2 regions of the Paenibacillus sp. FSL R7-0048 genome follow, and region 1 is predicted to be linked to the other one. Evidence: predicted binding sites of a transcription regulator. Region 1 holds the regulator's gene; the other holds the start of a gene.
What was found. The regulator CtsR, encoded in region 1, represses protease genes until heat stress. The targets are predictions, from matches to a motif close to ATGGTCAATAAAGGTCAAACA.
Positions count from the first base shown of each region.

Region 1 (8,903 bases):
AATGGCGTAACGACTTGGGCGCTGTCTCAACGAGAGATCCGGTGAAATTTTAATACCTGTGAAGATGCAGGTTACCCGCGACAAGACGGAAAGACCCCATGGAGCTTTACTGCAGCTTGATATTGAATTTGGGTACGATCTGTACAGGATAGGTGGGAGCCGTAGAAATCGGAGCGCAAGCTTCGGTGGAGGCGCCGTTGGGATACCACCCTGATCGTATCTAGGTTCTAACCTAGTGCCCTAATCGGGTACGGGGACCGTGTCAGGCGGGCAGTTTGACTGGGGCGGTCGCCTCCTAAAGAGTAACGGAGGCGTTCCAAGGTTCCCTCAGAATGGTTGGAAATCATTCGCAGAGTGCAAAGGCATAAGGGAGCTTGACTGCGAGACCTACAAGTCGAGCAGGGACGAAAGTCGGACTTAGTGATCCGGTGGTACCGCATGGAAGGGCCATCGCTCAACGGATAAAAGCTACCCTGGGGATAACAGGCTTATCTCCCCCAAGAGTCCACATCGACGGGGAGGTTTGGCACCTCGATGTCGGCTCATCGCATCCTGGGGCTGAAGTAGGTCCCAAGGGTTGGGCTGTTCGCCCATTAAAGCGGTACGCGAGCTGGGTTCAGAACGTCGTGAGACAGTTCGGTCCCTATCTGTCGTGGGCGCAGGAAATTTGAGAGGAGCTGTCCTTAGTACGAGAGGACCGGGATGGACGTACCGCTGGTGCACCAGTTGTTCCGCCAGGAGCATGGCTGGGTAGCTACGTACGGACGGGATAAGCGCTGAAAGCATCTAAGCGTGAAGCCCCCCTCAAGATGAGATTTCCCAATTAGTAAGACCCCTTGAAGACGACGAGGTAGATAGGTTGGAGGTGGAAGTGCAGCAATGCATGGAGCTGACCAATACTAATCGGTCGAGGGCTTATCCTATACGTAGAATGCAAATTCGTTTCGGATTCAGTTTTCAGGCATCAAGCCTGAAATACGCTTAGAAATTCATTGTCACTTCTGGTGATGAACTGAATTTCACGCGGCAGCGTCTGTTTCACAGATGCATGTTTGGTGGCGATAGCGGAGGGGTTCCACGCGTACCCATCCCGAACACGACCGTTAAGCCCTCCAGCGCCGATGGTACTTGGACCGAAGGGTCCTGGGAGAGTAGGACGTTGCCAAGCACAAATAGACCACTGTTGATAACTCGACAGTGGCTTTTTTGCGTCTATTATAGATTGTGGAAAACTTGTGGATAATTCATTGGAATTTGCAGAAAACTTACGCACATGTGGATAGATGATTAAAAGGCAAAAAATCACCAAATGGTGTGGATTAAGTACATATTTATGTAGATCTGTCAACAGAAAACCTAAGTAATACACGGGTTGCTGTGGATATAGTCATATTTATGTGGATAGAGGGATTGATAAGTGGATAATTATTTTAACTTGAATAGAACAAGATTACAAGACTATTTTTAAAACTGCCTAAGGCTGTGGATAACTGAAAAAAGTTCGAAAAATATCCTTATAATTCGCACACAATACACTCTCTTGTTATACTAACCATAAAAGTAAATTCATAAATGATGAGGTGAGTTTTGTGGATATCAGACAGTTGCACTCAGAAGAGTTTGATCTAAGCATGGATTTATCTGAATATGCTTTTCAATACAAGCTGCCTAGTGAGAAAAGGGCGAATGCTAAGGAAAGATTTAAAGCAGAACGCGTATGGGGTGCTTTTGAAGAAGGTACTTTGGAAGCTAAACTTACTCTTCTTCCGTTCGAAGTGTACATACAAGGTAGATTAGTACCTATGGGAGGGCTCGCAGGGGTAGCGACATGGCCAGAGAATCGCAGACAGGGGCATGTGGCAAAGCTCCTGGCGCATACGCTGCAAACGATGAATGAGGCGGGGCAGACATTATCTTTTCTGCATCCGTTCTTGATCCCCTTTTATCGCAAATTTGGTTGGGAAGTTTATTGTGAATATAAGAAATACTCCATTCCTGTTGCCAAGTTTCCCAAGAAGGTTGAAGTTGAGGGCAAGGTAAGACGTGGTGTTATAGATATCGAAGTATTGGACAACTTATACAATCGTTTTGCAGTTAGATATAACGGAACACTTAAGCGTGATTTGGACTGGTGGGAGAGCTCTGTTCTGGATGATGAAGGTCAGACTGCGGTATTTTATTCACAGCTTGGGGAACCTGAAGGATACGTACTATATAAGATAGAAAATAGAGAACTGGTCATTGATGAATTTGTGTTTTTGAACGAACAGGCCCGGCAGGGGCTGTGGACATTTCTTGCGAATCACGATTCGATGGTGACCGGTGCATCGCTAAAACTGGTGCCATCCGATGATATGTTACCTTTTTTGCTGCCTGATCCGCGTATAGAGCAGGAGAATTATCCTTATTTTATGGCGCGTATTGTTAATGCTAAAGCATTCGTGGAGAGTTATTCTTTTAAGCGTCACAACAGTCAGAAGAAACAGGTTATCTATATTGAAGATAAATATGCCCCATGGAATGACGGGTTGTGGGAATGGACTGTCTCCGAAAAGGGAGCAGCAGCTTTCTTGCGTATAGAGGGTGAACGGGATGCAGCTGACTTAAGCTGTGATATTGGTACGCTGACGATTCTAATGTTTGGATATAAACGCCCGGCAGAGCTGGCTCGTTATGGACGTGTGACTGGTAATCCGAGGGCTCTGGAATGGCTCGAAGAAATCATACCGCAAGCTGAAACTGCACTTTTTGATCATTTTTAGAAAATAATTAGGCTCTCCCCTTCGAAAGATGCTGGGAGAGTTCTTTATTTCCGAATACATTCGCTGAAAAAAGTGAAAAATAAGAGAATCCTCTTGGAATTAGCACAGAATATGTTATAATATTAAAAAGTCAAAGAAAGTCAAAGTCAACGCACCTGATGACATACAGTGCGATCCTCTGAATTTGTGAAGTTTTCTTCAGACTTATATGAATGATGTTCACTAATGAATGTCATTAAGGATGCGGGCGCAAGCGATATTATGAAGCTTTAAAGAGCACTGGAGGATGAGTGATGCGCAATATCTCTGATATTATTGAACAATATCTGAAGAATATTTTGCATGAAAGTCCCGAAGGTACGGTGGAAATCCAGCGAAATGACCTGGCGGACCAGTTCTCATGCGTACCGTCACAGATCAATTATGTTATTAGTACACGCTTTACACTGGAAAAAGGCTATGTGGTGGAAAGTAAGCGTGGTGGCGGGGGATATATTCGTATTCAACGTTTTGAATTGCCGCCCAACGTGGCACTGCATGCCCATTTAAACCATACTATAGGTGGCGGGATAGATCAGAACGCTGCCGAAGGGTTGATTTATCAACTGGAGGAAGCTGGTTTTCTAAGCAAGCGTGAGGCGTGTCTTATGCGCGCTGCTGTTTCTCGGGATTGCCTAACGGTTAAGATTCCATATCGGGATGAGATTCGGGCCAAGATTATGAAGGCGATGTTAATCTCTTTGTTAGGCAAATAATTGTCAATCATAAGGGAGGGGCTTTCGCTTATGCAATGTCAGGAATGTGGCGTCAAGCCAGCAACACTCCATTTCACCAAGATCGTGAATGGAGAGAAGACAGAATTTCATATCTGCGAGAGCTGTGCGCGGGAGAAGGGTGAACTGATCCCGGGAACTGCTGGAGGATTCTCCATTCACAGCTTGCTGTCTGGTCTGCTTGATCTTGAAGGGGCCGGTAAGGAAAAGACGGCTGCTACGAAAACTACGCAAAGTCTGCAATGTGAGAATTGTGGAATGACGTACTCGCAGTTTAGCAAATTGGGTCGTTTTGGCTGCAGCTCCTGTTATAAATATTTTAACAGTGCACTGGACCCGCTCTTTAAACGGGTGCATGGCAGCACTTCGCATGTAGGCAAGATTCCTAAACGTGCTGGAGCACAAATTGTGTTCAAGCGGCAAATTGATGAATTGAAGCTGGAATTACAGCAAAGTATCGCACAAGAGGAATTCGAAACTGCGGCAGAGCTTCGGGATCAAATTCGCCAACTTGAAAAAGAAATGGCACAAGAGTAAAGTCTTTGATATATAGGGGGGATATGACATGTCAAGTCTCCGATTTACTGAACAAGCGCTTAGTGATTGGATGCGCTCGGGAGGCAGTCACTCCGAGATTGTAATTAGCAGCCGTATGCGTATTGCACGTAATTTAGAGCATCTTCCATTCCCTATGCTTGCTTCCTTAGAGCAATCGGAAGAAGTATTAGAGCTGCTGGCCCCTGTGTTTCATGGGGAAACTGCTGCCGAATTCGGATCTTTTCAACTGATAAAGCTTGCTGAAGTGAATGAACTGGATAAAAAGGTATTGGTCGAGAAACATCTCATCAGTCCTAATCTGGCTAATGATTCACGTGGCGCAGCTGTGATATTAAATGAAGATGAGTCGGTCAGCATCATGATTAACGAAGAAGACCATCTGCGGATCCAATGTCTGTTCCCGGGTCTTCAGGTAAGAGAAGCATGGGAACGTGCGACAGCCATCGACGATATCTTCGAATCGGCTGTGAATTACGCTTTTGATGATAAAAGAGGATACTTGACCAGTTGTCCCACCAATGTGGGTACAGGGCTGCGTGCCTCAGTAATGCTGCATTTGCCAGCACTAGTAATGACCCAACAGATCAATCGCATATTGTCAGCAGTGAACCAAGTGGGATTGACTGTAAGAGGAATTTATGGTGAGGGCAGCGAAGCAGTAGGGAACATCTTTCAAATTTCCAATCAGATTACTCTCGGTCAAACAGAAAGTGAAATCATCGAGAACCTTCACAGTGTAGTCACCCAGATTATAGAGCATGAACGAAATGCCCGTGAAAGGCTGCTTGTAGATTCCGCTTTAAGAATTACAGACCGAGTGAAAAGATCTTATGGGATTTTGTGTTACGCTGCTCTAATGGAGCTTAAAGAATCCGCACAACGGCTGTCTGATGTGAGACTTGGGATTGACCTTGGCATACTGGAAGGCCCTTCGATTTCCGTGCTTAATGAGCTTAACGTTAAGACACAGCCAGGATTTCTGCAAAAAATGTTCGGTGACGAGATGAACGCCACTGAACGGGATATGTATCGGGCGAAACTGCTCCGAGAAACACTGGGAACACAACATTAATATAGATATTTATTATTCATGGAGGTGCAGGAGATATGATGTTTGGAAGATTTACGGAACGCGCACAAAAAGTGCTAGCGCTAGCGCAGGAAGAAGCTGTTCGTTTAGGACACAACAATATTGGCACAGAACATATTTTGCTAGGACTTATTCGTGAAGGAGACGGCATTGCTGCTAAAGCATTAATCGCTTTGGGTCTGGGTCTTGAAAAAATCCAGGACGAAGTGGAGACACTGATTGGCAGAGGCCAAGAACAACCTACGAACATTGCTTATACTCCTCGCGCCAAAAAAGTAATCGAGTTGTCGATGGACGAAGCCCGCAAGCTGGGACATACGTATGTCGGCACTGAGCATATTCTGCTAGGACTTATTCGTGAAGGAGAAGGTGTCGCGGCTCGTGTGCTTAATAACCTAGGCATCAGCTTGAACAAAGCTCGTCAGCAAGTGCTTCAGCTTCTGGGAAGCAGCGAGGCTGCATCCAGTCATAGCGGAACACCTGCTAATGTCAGCACACCTACTCTAGACGGCCTAGCACGCGATTTGACGGCTTATGCCAAGGATGGTAACCTGGATCCAGTTATCGGTCGTAGCAAGGAAATTGAACGTGTTATTCAGGTACTGAGCCGCCGGACGAAGAACAACCCGGTGTTGATAGGTGAACCTGGGGTTGGCAAAACAGCTATTGCTGAAGGCTTGGCCCAAAAGATCATTAATAATGAAATCCCAGAAACACTGCGCGACAAACGCGTAATGACGCTCGATATGGGCTCGGTAGTGGCTGGTACTAAATATCGCGGCGAGTTTGAAGACCGCCTCAAGAAAATCATGGATGAGATTCGCCAAGCGGGGAATATCGTACTCTTTATCGATGAGCTTCATACGCTGATCGGTGCTGGTGGCGCAGAAGGTGCTATTGATGCTTCCAACATTCTTAAGCCGGCTTTAGCCCGCGGAGAACTTCAGTGCATCGGTGCGACTACGCTGGATGAATATCGTAAATACATTGAAAAAGATGCAGCTTTGGAGCGTCGTTTCCAACCGATTACGGTGGATCAGCCATCTCCAGAAGAAGCGGTACAAATTTTATTTGGACTTCGCGATCGTTATGAAGCACATCACCGTGTGAAAATTACGGATGAAGCTATCGTGGAAGCTGTAAAGCTGTCTGATCGTTACATTCCGGATCGTTTCCTGCCGGATAAAGCCATTGACCTTATCGATGAAGCAGGGTCTAAAGTAAGGCTTCACTCTTACACTATCCCGCCAAATCTGAAGGAACTAGAAATGCGCTTGGATGATATCCGCAAGGAGAAGGATTCTGCTGTTCAGAGCCAAGAGTTTGAGAAAGCGGCTGCCCTGCGTGATACGGAGCAAAAAATCCGTGAAGAGCTTGATACGACTAAGAACCAGTGGAAAGAAAAACAAGGACGCACCGATTCTGAAGTTACACCTGAAGATATCGCACAGGTTGTTGCAAGCTGGACGGGAATCCCTGTAAGCAAGCTGAAAGAAGAAGAGACCGACCGTCTGCTTAACATGGAAGCTCTGCTGCATGAACGAGTGATTGGTCAGGACGAAGCTGTTAAGGCTGTCAGCCGGGCATTGCGCCGGGCGCGTGCGGGTCTTAAAGATCCGAAACGTCCAATGGGCTCCTTTATCTTCCTCGGTCCTACGGGTGTAGGTAAAACTGAGTTGGCTCGTGCGCTTGCTGAAGCCATGTTCGGCGATGAGAATGCGGTCATCCGTATTGATATGTCGGAATATATGGAGAAGCACTCCACATCCCGTTTAGTTGGTGCCCCTCCTGGATATGTCGGCTATGAAGAAGGCGGCCAATTAACAGAGAAGGTACGTCGTAAACCATACTCGGTAGTACTGCTTGATGAAATTGAAAAAGCACATCCGGAAGTATTCAACATTTTGCTGCAAGTGCTTGAAGATGGTCGCCTCACCGACTCCAAAGGCCGGGTAGTTGACTTCCGCAATACACTTATCATTCTGACCTCTAACGTAGGCGCACAGGCAATCAAGAAGAATTCAACGCTTGGATTCACGGCTGTGCAAGATGCAGGAGCAGAATACGGCAATATGAAGGGCAAGGTTATGGAAGAGCTCAAGAAGAGCTTCCGTCCAGAGTTCTTGAACCGGATCGACGAAATCATCGTCTTCCACTCACTCGATGAGAAACATATCGCTGAGATCGTTACGTTGATGTCTGATGAGCTGCGCAAGCGCCTGCGTGAATATGATGTTGATTTCGTACTCACGGATGCAGCGAAGGCCTTCTTGGCTAAAGAAGGTTATGACCCAGCCTTTGGTGCACGTCCATTGCGCCGGGCAATTCAGAAGCATATTGAGGACCGTCTTTCTGAGGAATTGTTGAGAGGAAATATCCAAAAGGGTGATTCCCTCAATATTGATGAGGTCGGCGGAGAACTTGTGGTGACTAAAGTGGACGCTCCAGTAGCGCCAGCGCTTGAAAAAGAAGTAGAATCCGAATAAAATAAACAAGGCTTTCGCTCCTTATTTATAGAGGAGCGGAAGCTTTTTTTATTGGAAATAGATCAATTTAAAATATACATTTAATGCAAATACCGAATGACCTTTCGTTAAAGGGGTAGAAATGGTAAACTTTCATTAGAAGAAAATGATCCGAATTGTAAACAGTTCGGACCGTAAGGAGAACAAATGGCTAAAGCAAAAACAAAATTTTTTTGCACCGACTGTGGATACGAATCGCCAAAATGGTTCGGGAAATGCCCAGGGTGCCAGGCTTGGAACTCCATGGTGGAGGAAACGGAAAGCGTAGTCAAAACACAGGGAATGAATGCCCCTATTTTTCATAGTAAAGAAAAGGCACAGTCGATCATAAGTATAGAAAGTGACAAGGAACCGCGCATACTGACAGGTATAGGTGAGCTTAACCGTGTTCTCGGTGGGGGGATCGTACCAGGATCGCTGGTACTAGTAGGGGGAGACCCAGGAATCGGTAAATCTACGCTCTTATTACAGACCTCGCACGCCCTTACAACACAGGGATTGCGAGTACTGTATATCTCGGGCGAAGAATCGGTAAGGCAAACTAAACTGCGCGCGGATCGCCTCGATGCGTTGTCAACGGAGCTTTATGTACTTTGTGAGACAAATATGGAAAGCATAGAAGAAGCGATCGAACAAATCCAGCCACAATTTCTTGTCATCGATTCTATTCAGACCGTATTTATGCCAGAAGTAACGAGTGCGCCAGGCAGCGTGACCCAGGTTCGGGAGTGTACGACAAGATTTATGCGTATCGCTAAGATTCGTGGAATTGCAACAGTTCTCGTTGGTCATGTTACCAAGGAAGGGGCTATTGCTGGACCACGGATGCTTGAACATATGGTGGACTGCGTGCTGTATTTTGAGGGTGAGCGGCATCATACGTATAGACTTTTGCGGGCTGTAAAAAACCGCTTTGGCTCTACGAATGAAATCGGCATTTTCGAAATGGGTGAAGCGGGGCTTACCGAAGTAGAGAATCCATCGGAGCTCTTTTTATCGGAACGTCCGCTTGGCGTGGCTGGTTCTACTGTGGTGGCCAGTATGGAGGGAACTAGACCTGTGCTTGTAGAACTTCAGGCACTTGTTGCTGCCACCCACTTCCCTTCCCCACGGCGAATGTGCACAGGCATGGATCACCAGCGGATGGCACTTATTATCGCTGTACTCGAGAAACGGATGGGCATGTTCCTGCAGA
Region 1 is NZ_JBBORF010000001.1:6,578,051-6,586,953, reverse strand. It holds rRNA gene NSQ91_RS29285 (23S ribosomal RNA) at 1-923, shown strand, start outside; rRNA gene rrf (5S ribosomal RNA) at 1,052-1,168, shown strand; gene NSQ91_RS29275 (GNAT family N-acetyltransferase) at 1,590-2,762, shown strand; gene NSQ91_RS29270 (CtsR family transcriptional regulator) at 3,056-3,517, shown strand; gene NSQ91_RS29265 (UvrB/UvrC motif-containing protein) at 3,548-4,072, shown strand; gene NSQ91_RS29260 (protein arginine kinase) at 4,101-5,165, shown strand; gene clpC (ATP-dependent protease ATP-binding subunit ClpC) at 5,201-7,669, shown strand; gene radA (DNA repair protein RadA) at 7,856-8,903, shown strand, end outside.

Region 2 (8,903 bases), 6.4 Mb from region 1:
TGGCATTGGCTGTACGGGAGGTAAACACCGTTCCGTAGCCATATCTGAGTATTTGGGTAAAATGCTGGGCGTTAGCGAGACGGAATCCGTAACCGTTAGTCATCGGGATTCCGAGCGTGATCGGCACTAGAGAGAAGGGGTCATAGTGGCTGAAGAACAAAGACAGCGTCCACGTATCGTCGTTATGGGCGGTGGCACGGGGTTATCTGTTATGCTTCGTGGTTTAAAAGAGAAGCCATTAGATATTACTGCTATTGTTACCGTTGCCGATGATGGGGGAAGCTCAGGTATTTTGCGCAGTGAACTGCAAATGCCTCCTCCTGGGGACATCCGCAACGTATTGACAGCTATGGCTGATGTTGAGCCGCTCATGGCAGAGATTATGAGATACCGTTTCAACACGGGTGAGGGACTAGCTGGTCATAGTCTCGGCAACTTGATTCTTGCTGCGCTCACGGATATATCCGGCGATTTCGTTACAGCTGTACGGGAGCTCAGTCGATTATTCGCTGTTCGCGGCCGGGTATTGCCTGCGGCCGGTGAAGCTGTAATCCTGCATGCAGAAATGTCGGACGGCACGATTATCACGGGGGAGTCCAAAATCCCTGAAGCTGGCGGGATCATCAGACGAGTGTCCTTGGAGCCGCCAGATGTAGAACCGTTGCCCGAAGCGCTTGAGGCGATTCGGAATGCAGACGCGATCCTGCTGGGTCCTGGCAGTCTGTATACGAGTATTCTTCCTAACCTGCTTGTTCCGAAACTGGCAGAAGCGGTTGTATCTTCGAATGCTATCAAAATTTTCGTCTGCAACGTAATGACTCAGCCGGGTGAAACGGATAACTATACCGTCAGCGATCATCTTCAAGCTGTATATGATCATATCGGGATCGATTTATTCGATTATGTTATTGTTAATGACGGTGAGATTCCGGAACAGGTCCAGACGAAGTACGCCGAGAAGGGCGCGCGCCCGGTGCAGCTTGATAAAGAAGCGCTGGATGGCAATGGATACAAGGTTATAGCCGATAAACTGGTTTTATTCCGAACTTATTTGAGACATGATACCGATAAGCTTAGTCATCACATTTATCAGCTTGTGCAGGATTGGATAAACAGAAACCCTAGGGTATAACTTATAGATGAGAACGAAGTACTTATCAAGAAAGAGGTGAGACCCTTGTCTTTTGCGGCCCTTACCAAAAAAGAGCTGACGATGGTGGAGAGTGAACCCTGCTGCGAGAAGGCGGAAATGTCAGCGCTTATCCGTATGAATGGATCTGTGCAGCTTTCAAGCAAAAAGGTTATTCTCGACATTTCGACGGAGAACGCCGCGATTGCAAGGCGGGTATATTCTTTACTTAAGAAATATTACCAGGTCCATATTGAGCTACTCGTGCGTAAAAAAATGCGTTTGAAGAAAAATAACGTCTATATCGTCAGAATCCCAAACCGTGTACAAGAGATCCTAAAGGATCTTAGAATTGTGTCGGAAGGATTTATTTTTACCGATGGTATTGATGATGAGATTGTTGGGAATAACTGCTGCAAGCGTGCTTATTTGCGCGGTGCCTTTCTGGCTGGCGGATCGGTTAATAATCCGGAAGGCTCCTCCTACCATTTGGAGATTTCCTCGATGTATGAGGAACATTGTAAAGCATTAGTGGATCTGGCTGGGGAATTCCACCTAAACGCACGCTGTATTGAACGTAAAAAAGGGTTCATTCTTTACATTAAAGAAGGCGAGAAGATTATTGAATTCTTAAGTTTGATTGGAGCGCATCAGGCGCTGTTCAAATTTGAGGATGTAAGAATTATGCGCGATATGCGTAATTCCGTGAATCGGATCGTGAACTGCGAGACCGCAAATCTCAACAAAACAATAAGTGCTGCGGTGCGGCAGATTGAAAATATCAAGCTGTTGCAGCGAGAAATGGGACTGGAGAATTTGCCGGATAAACTGCGTGAAGTAGCAGAAATTCGAATGGCGCATCCAGATATCAACCTCAAGGAGGTTGGTGAAATGCTCAAAGGTACAGTCAGTAAGTCGGGAGTAAATCATCGGCTTCGTAAGATTGATGAGCTGGCGGACAAGGTTCGAGGCGGCTAATTACTTTTTTTCTAGTGTGGTTTACGTTATAATGATATAATAATATAAAATTAATGTGAAACTTTTGGGGAGAACTCAATTAGGGGGTAAGCGTTTCATGACAAAGCACCCGGTAGTTGTTCGGTTGAAGACAGGGCTTCATGCCCGACCGGCAGCATTGTTTGTGCAAGAAGCTAACAAGTTTTCGTCGGAGATTTTCGTGGAAAAAGATGATAAAAAAGTAAATGCTAAAAGTATTATGGGGATTATGAGCCTCGCTATCAGTTCCGGCACGGAGATTTACATTAGCGCGGACGGTGCGGATGCCGATCAAGCTGTAAACGCTTTGACAAGTCTGGTCAGCAAAGAAGAGCTTGAGAACCAATAATAGGAAGACAACATCGTTTCTGCTAGGAAGACTTTATTTATCGCATGACCAAAAGCCCTTCGGGGCTTTTTTTTAATACCAAAAAATAGATGGAGAACGTGCAACATTTACCAAAATGACTCGTCTAGAGGATAATAACAAAACACAAGAAATGAAAGGGGCTGGCAAATATGAAAGGTTTATTGAAGAAAATTGGTTCAGTGATGATCGTAGGGAGTTTGTTAATTGGAGGGATCAGCATGAGTGGTGTTTTCCAAGGTCCTGCAAAGGCTTATGCAGATGAAGTGCAGAAAAATGTCGTTAGTGTAGTAGGTAAAGGCGAATTGTCCCTCAAGCCGGATATTGTATACTTGTCCATCGGTGTGGATACTACGGCCACAACTGCGCAAGAAGCGCAGAAGACCAATGCCGCTAAAATTCAGAAGATTATGACTTTACTGAAGAATACTTGGAAAATTGCAGATAAAGATATTCAAAGCACGCAGTTTTATGTGCAACCCAATTATAGTTACAGCGAAAAAGAAGGACAGCAAGTGAAGGGGTACAACGCTAATCATACGCTGTTAGTGTCTTATAGAGATCTGACCAAGGTTGGTGAATTGCTGGACGCTGCATCTGCGGCAGGGGCGAATAATATCGGAAATGCACGTTTTTCTGTGGAAGATACTTCTGCATTTGAAGCTCAGGTGATTGAAAAAGCGATGGCGAATGCAGATGTTAAAGCAGGGGCTATTGCTAAGGCAGCTAAACGCAGCTTGGGTCAAGTGATCACGGTCAGCCAAAATGATGGCGATATCACTCCGGTTTATTTTGAACAGAATCTAAAAATGAATATGGCTGCAGCAGATGCTGGTGCAAGTACATCCGTGCAACCCGGAGTAGTTAAAGTTACAACTCAGCTGAGCGTAATGTATGAATTGAAATAGTATCAGAACAAGGTGAATGCAGAGAGGAGAGGTGATCTTCCACTAGTAATAGTGGGGGGCGCCTCTTTTTTGTGTAAGTTCTCTACGATTCTGTTTAATAAATTGGAAAGGAGAGGAAAAATAAGATGATGAATATTATTTCAAAAGAATCAGCACGCAAATGGGGCATAGGTCTGATGTCAGCAGGTTTATTGTTTGGTGGAGGTCTGCTGCCCAGCGAAACGGGTTATGCAGCAGCTAGTAAAACGGAGAATAAAACTATTGAATCGCGTATCGTTTTAAAGGCAAACGGGATAAATTCGTTGCAGGAAGGTATTTTGAAGGAAGGACAGGCCTGGATTCCCCTAGCTTTTATGCGAGATGTGTTGGGATTACCGCTTGTGTATGATAAGAAGGAAAATGCGTACATGATTGGAAAAGGATCGACCAAGGCTAAGTTGATGTTATCCAGTTACGGTACTTCTGTGTGGGTGAATAACTATTTCATTCGAGAGTATGAAGGGAAGTTAATTAATAATCGCCTCTATGTTCCATCAGGATTGTTAAATGATTATATGGGTTATAAGGTAGATTGGAGTCGGGCCGCCAGTAGGCTGAATGTGGTGAACAGACCGCAGAACGCGCTGACGGTAACCACGGAAACTTATGCTAAAGATCGGGCAGAAGCTTTTATTCAGCTTGATTATCCGAAGATCAGTGGATTGGGCAACTCCAGTGCGCAACAAGCTATTAATAATACTTTGAAGGAAAGTGTTATGAAATTCGCGGCGGGTGCAGAACAGGATATCTCCGATCGAGATGGAGCAGAGCCCAAATACACCTATGATTCAGGTTATGTAGTGACCTACAATCAGAATGGTGTGATCAGCATAGTGATGCATCAGTATAGTGATACGGGCGGCGCCCATGGAATGACTAACCGTGAAGCCTTCACCTTCTCGCTTAAGGATGGTAAACGTCTACTGTTGGGCGACCTGTTTGGAGCTAATCCAAACTACAAAAAACAGCTGAATGCAAAGCTGAGCAAGCTGCTGAAGGCAGAGGATAGTTATTTGGGAGGATTCAACGGATTGAATACGGAGAAATATTTCTATCTGAAGGACGACAAGGTTGTTCTGTTCTTCCAATTATATGAGTACACAGCGTATGCTGCAGGCTTCCCTGAGTATACTTTTAGTTTCAAAGAGCTTTTGCCGGATGGCAGTAGCCCGTTTGCCGGCATAAAATAAATGGAAATGCTTCGTCTCCGCTAATGTCGGCACAAGACATCTCCCCCTTACCAGAGTTGTCTCTTGTTCATATGCTAAAGGGAGTAACTAGTTTATGAACGGGGGAGAGCTATGGGTTACCAATATACTGCAATTGGCGATTCCTTGACGACTGGATTTGGTGCTCTGCCAGGTAACGGTTTTGTACCGGTGTACCGTAGAATGGCAGAAGGGAGACTGCGGACAACTGTAGCCTCTACGAATTTAGGCGTGAACGGAATGACTACTTCAGAGCTGGAGCAGCGGCTGCGCGGAAATTCCATGATGCGTGAGGCCGTTCGAGTAGCCGATATCATCACTGTGTCTATCGGTGGTAATGATTTGATTCACGCGGCCAAATCAGCAGCAAGACAGCAAGGCAACTTATCCGCAGAACTGCGCAGATCGCTTCAGGAATGCAAACAAAATTTCTCTGCAATTATGAATATCCTTATACAATTGAAGGCGAGGACGCGTAGACCTTTTATCATTAGAATTGTGGGATTATATAACCCCTATCCTCAGGTGGTTGGTGCGACAGAGTGGGTCAGGCAGTTTAATCAATACGCAGCACAGTACAGCAGCCGAGTATGTGGATTTGCTTCGATTTACAGTGAGTTCGCAGGAAATGAGAGAGGGCTGTTATCCATTGATCATTTGCATCCGAATGGCCGGGGTTATCGCGTAATTGCCGAGAAGCTGGATGCGCTAGGTTATGGCGGGCTGGCTTAATTGGATTTAGGTCTTCTATAAAATATAAAGAGGCTGTGCTCTAACCATAACGGATAGAGCACAGCCTCTTTATATTTTTACTTTATAGCTTACACACCGCTAGGCAATGTCTTCTCGATTACTTTATCTACGATACCGTATTCAGCCGCGTCTGCAGCAGTCATGAAGTAGTCGCGATCTGTATCCTTCTCAATACGTTCTAGAGGTTGACCCGTACGTTCTGCTAGAATACGGTTCAGCTTATCGCGCAATTTGAGGATGCGGCGGGCACGGATTTCAATGTCCGTTGCTTGACCTTGAGCACCACCCAGAGGCTGGTGGATCATGATCTCGCTGTTAGGCAGTGCGAAGCGTTTGCCTTTGGCGCCAGCGTTTAGCAGGAAAGCTCCCATGGAAGCTGCCATACCCACACAGATGGTGGAAACGTCTGGTTTAATGTACTGCATTGTATCAAAAATAGCCATACCTGCAGTAATGGAACCGCCTGGGCTATTCACGTAAAGGTGAATGTCCTTGTCAGGATCTTCGGCAGCCAAGAACAGCATTTGTGCGATGATAGAATTGGCTACCACGTCATTAACCTCCGTTCCAAGGAAAATGATGCGGTCCTTCAGCAGGCGGGAATAGATGTCATAAGCGCGCTCGCCGCGGTTGCTCTGTTCTACTACCATAGGAATATAACTCACGTGGAAAACCTCCTTGATATTGGTTCTTCAAATGTATTCATTTTTACTCTTGCCGTATTACCCACATGATAAACAAATTCAAACAAAAAGTCAAAGAAAGTCAAACTTATATTCAAAAAAAAGAGCCGACAAGCGGCTCTTTGGTTAAGTAGTAGTATAGGCACTACTAAATTATGTGCAAAAATGAAATTAATGGCGCGCCCGCCAAGAATCGAACTTGGATCTCAGGCTTCGGAGGCCTACGTCATATCCATTGGACCACGGGCGCAACAAAAATGATTATAATACAATTTTTACACAATTGCAATGTAATATTAATACTGGACAAGCGCTCTAGGGACAGGCATCGGGCGCTATATCTTTTTCTGACCTTATTAATGTATAAGAAGACAAGCGCTTGAGAATTCTACTCTCGGAAGACTTGCGCTTCGAGCAATATTTGGTTAGAATATGGGTGGGACTTAAAAAGTTTACCCGGGACGTTTTGAGACCATGAACAAGGGAATAGAGGAAGACGAAGTTGCAGGAGTGAAAGTATGCGTAATTTATTAGATATCCAAAAGCAGCTTCTGCCTGATCTCATGGAAACCCTTAAGAGACGGTACACGATTCTTCATCAGATCATGCTGTCCGATATTATTGGGCGCAGAACGCTAGCCGCTTCGCTAGATATGACTGAGCGGGTACTGCGTGCCGAGACGGATCTTCTGAAATCGCAAGGGCTTATTGAGATCGAGAGTGTTGGCATGCGCATTAGCGCTGCTGGACGTAGACTGCTTGATTTGCTAGAGCCGGTTGTTAAGAGCCTATTTGGTCTGGATGAGCTGGAAGAGAAAATTCGAGCAACGTATGGTCTGGATAAAGTTATTGTAGTACCGGGTGATTGTGAGTCATCGCCGTTCACCAAACGAGAGCTTGGCCGAGCGGGTGCGAAAGCGCTGCTGAGTATACTTCGCGCAGATGATACAGTTGCCGTCACAGGTGGATCGACGCTTGCCGATATGGCTGATCAACTGGCACCGCCGTTGTCCCTTTCCTATAAGAACGCTTGGTTTGTTCCGGCGCGTGGAGGATTAGGAGAGAGTATGGAGATTCAAGCCAACACGATTGCCTCAACCATGGCAAAGCGGGTTGGAGCCAACTACCGGTTGTTGCATGTCCCTGATTTGCTTAGCGGGGATGCATACCAATCGCTGGCACTTGACTCTAATATTGGAGAGATTGTACAAACCATCCGTAGTTCGCGTATTATTGTACATGGGATTGGGGATGCCATTGAAATGACCCGCCGCCGCAAACTGGACGAGGCTACAGTCTCGGAAATCCAGGGTGAAGGGGCAGTGGCCGAATCTTTTGGCTATTATTTCAATGAAGAGGGTCAGGTTGTCCATACCATGCTTACGATGGGTCTACGTCTAGAAGATATTATCCGGACAGAGAAAGTCATCGGTATTGCAGGAGGCAAACCCAAGGCCAAAGCCATTCATGCCATGCTGCGTTTCGGGCAGGAGAATATTCTCGTCACGGACGAGGCTGCTGCAGTAGAAATAGGCAAGGAAATTGACAATCAACTACAGCTATCTTCGTAGTTTTTAGATTGCAGGCAATAACATACTTCTTGCATCATACTTAACATTGTTGTCATGACAGACCTCACCGTCTGTTTTGAATAAATAAAACGAATTCTAGGAGGAACTATTCAATGAGTGTAAAAGTTGGAATTAACGGTTTTGGACGTATTGGACGCCTTGCTTTCCGCCGTATTCAAAATGTAGAAGGTATCGAAGTGGTAGCAATCAACGACTTGACTGACGCTAAGATGCTTGCTCATTTGCTTAAATATGATACAACTCAAGGTAAATTCCAAGGTGATGTTGAAGTGCATGATGGCTTCTTCAAAGTCAATGGTAAAGAAGTTAAGGTTCTTGCTAACCGCAACCCTGAAGAATTGCCATGGGGCGACCTAGGCGTTGATATCGTACTTGAGTGCACAGGTTTCTTCACAACTAAAGAAGCAGCTGAAAAACACTTGAAAGGTGGAGCTAAGAAAGTAGTTATCTCCGCTCCAGCTACTGGCGACATGAAAACTGTCGTTTACAACGTTAACGATGACATTCTTGATGGTACTGAGACTGTTATTTCCGGCGCATCTTGCACAACTAACTGCCTAGCTCCAATGGCAAAAGTACTGAACGACAAGTTCGGTATCGTTGAAGGCTTGATGACTACAATTCATGCTTACACTGGCGACCAAAACACTTTGGATGCTCCACATGCTAAAGGTGACTTCAGACGCGCTCGTGCAGCAGCTGAGAACATCATTCCTAACACTACTGGTGCTGCTAAAGCAATCGGTCTGGTTATTCCAGAACTTAAAGGTAAATTGGATGGTGCAGCTCAACGTGTTCCAGTTGCAACTGGTTCCCTGACTGAACTTGTAACTGTTCTTGATAAGAGCGTTACTGTTGAAGAAATCAACGCAGCAATGAAAGCAGCTTCCGATCCAGACACTTATGGTTACACTGAAGATGAAATCGTATCTTCCGACATCAAAGGTATGACTTTCGGATCCCTGTTCGATGCTACACAAACTAAAGTATTGACTGTTGGCGACAAACAACTGGTTAAAACTGTTGCTTGGTATGACAATGAAATGTCCTACACTGCACAATTGGTTCGTACTTTGGAGAAATTCGCTAAAATCGCTAAGTAATTGACTTGATATAAGCAACATCTATAGAGCGGAAACAGAAATTCCTTGTTTCCGCTCTTTCTAAATGTATTTCTTGTTTCCTGCTAGAAACAATTTTGGGTGTGGAGGAATTAATCATGAACAAA
Region 2 is NZ_JBBORF010000001.1:179,154-188,056, forward strand. It holds gene rapZ (RNase adapter RapZ) at 1-130, shown strand, start outside; gene NSQ91_RS00875 (gluconeogenesis factor YvcK family protein) at 185-1,132, shown strand; gene whiA (DNA-binding protein WhiA) at 1,178-2,107, shown strand; gene NSQ91_RS00885 (HPr family phosphocarrier protein) at 2,205-2,474, shown strand; gene NSQ91_RS00890 (SIMPL domain-containing protein) at 2,645-3,400, shown strand; gene NSQ91_RS00895 (PdaC/SigV domain-containing protein) at 3,526-4,629, shown strand; gene NSQ91_RS00900 (GDSL-type esterase/lipase family protein) at 4,741-5,379, shown strand; gene clpP (ATP-dependent Clp endopeptidase proteolytic subunit ClpP) at 5,469-6,065, opposite strand; tRNA gene NSQ91_RS00910 (tRNA-Arg) at 6,259-6,333, opposite strand; gene NSQ91_RS00915 (sugar-binding transcriptional regulator) at 6,602-7,654, shown strand; gene gap (type I glyceraldehyde-3-phosphate dehydrogenase) at 7,768-8,778, shown strand; gene NSQ91_RS00925 (phosphoglycerate kinase) at 8,895-8,903, shown strand, end outside.
Region 2: the regulator CtsR is predicted to act here: its motif matches at 6,152-6,172, upstream of clpP (ATP-dependent Clp endopeptidase proteolytic subunit ClpP).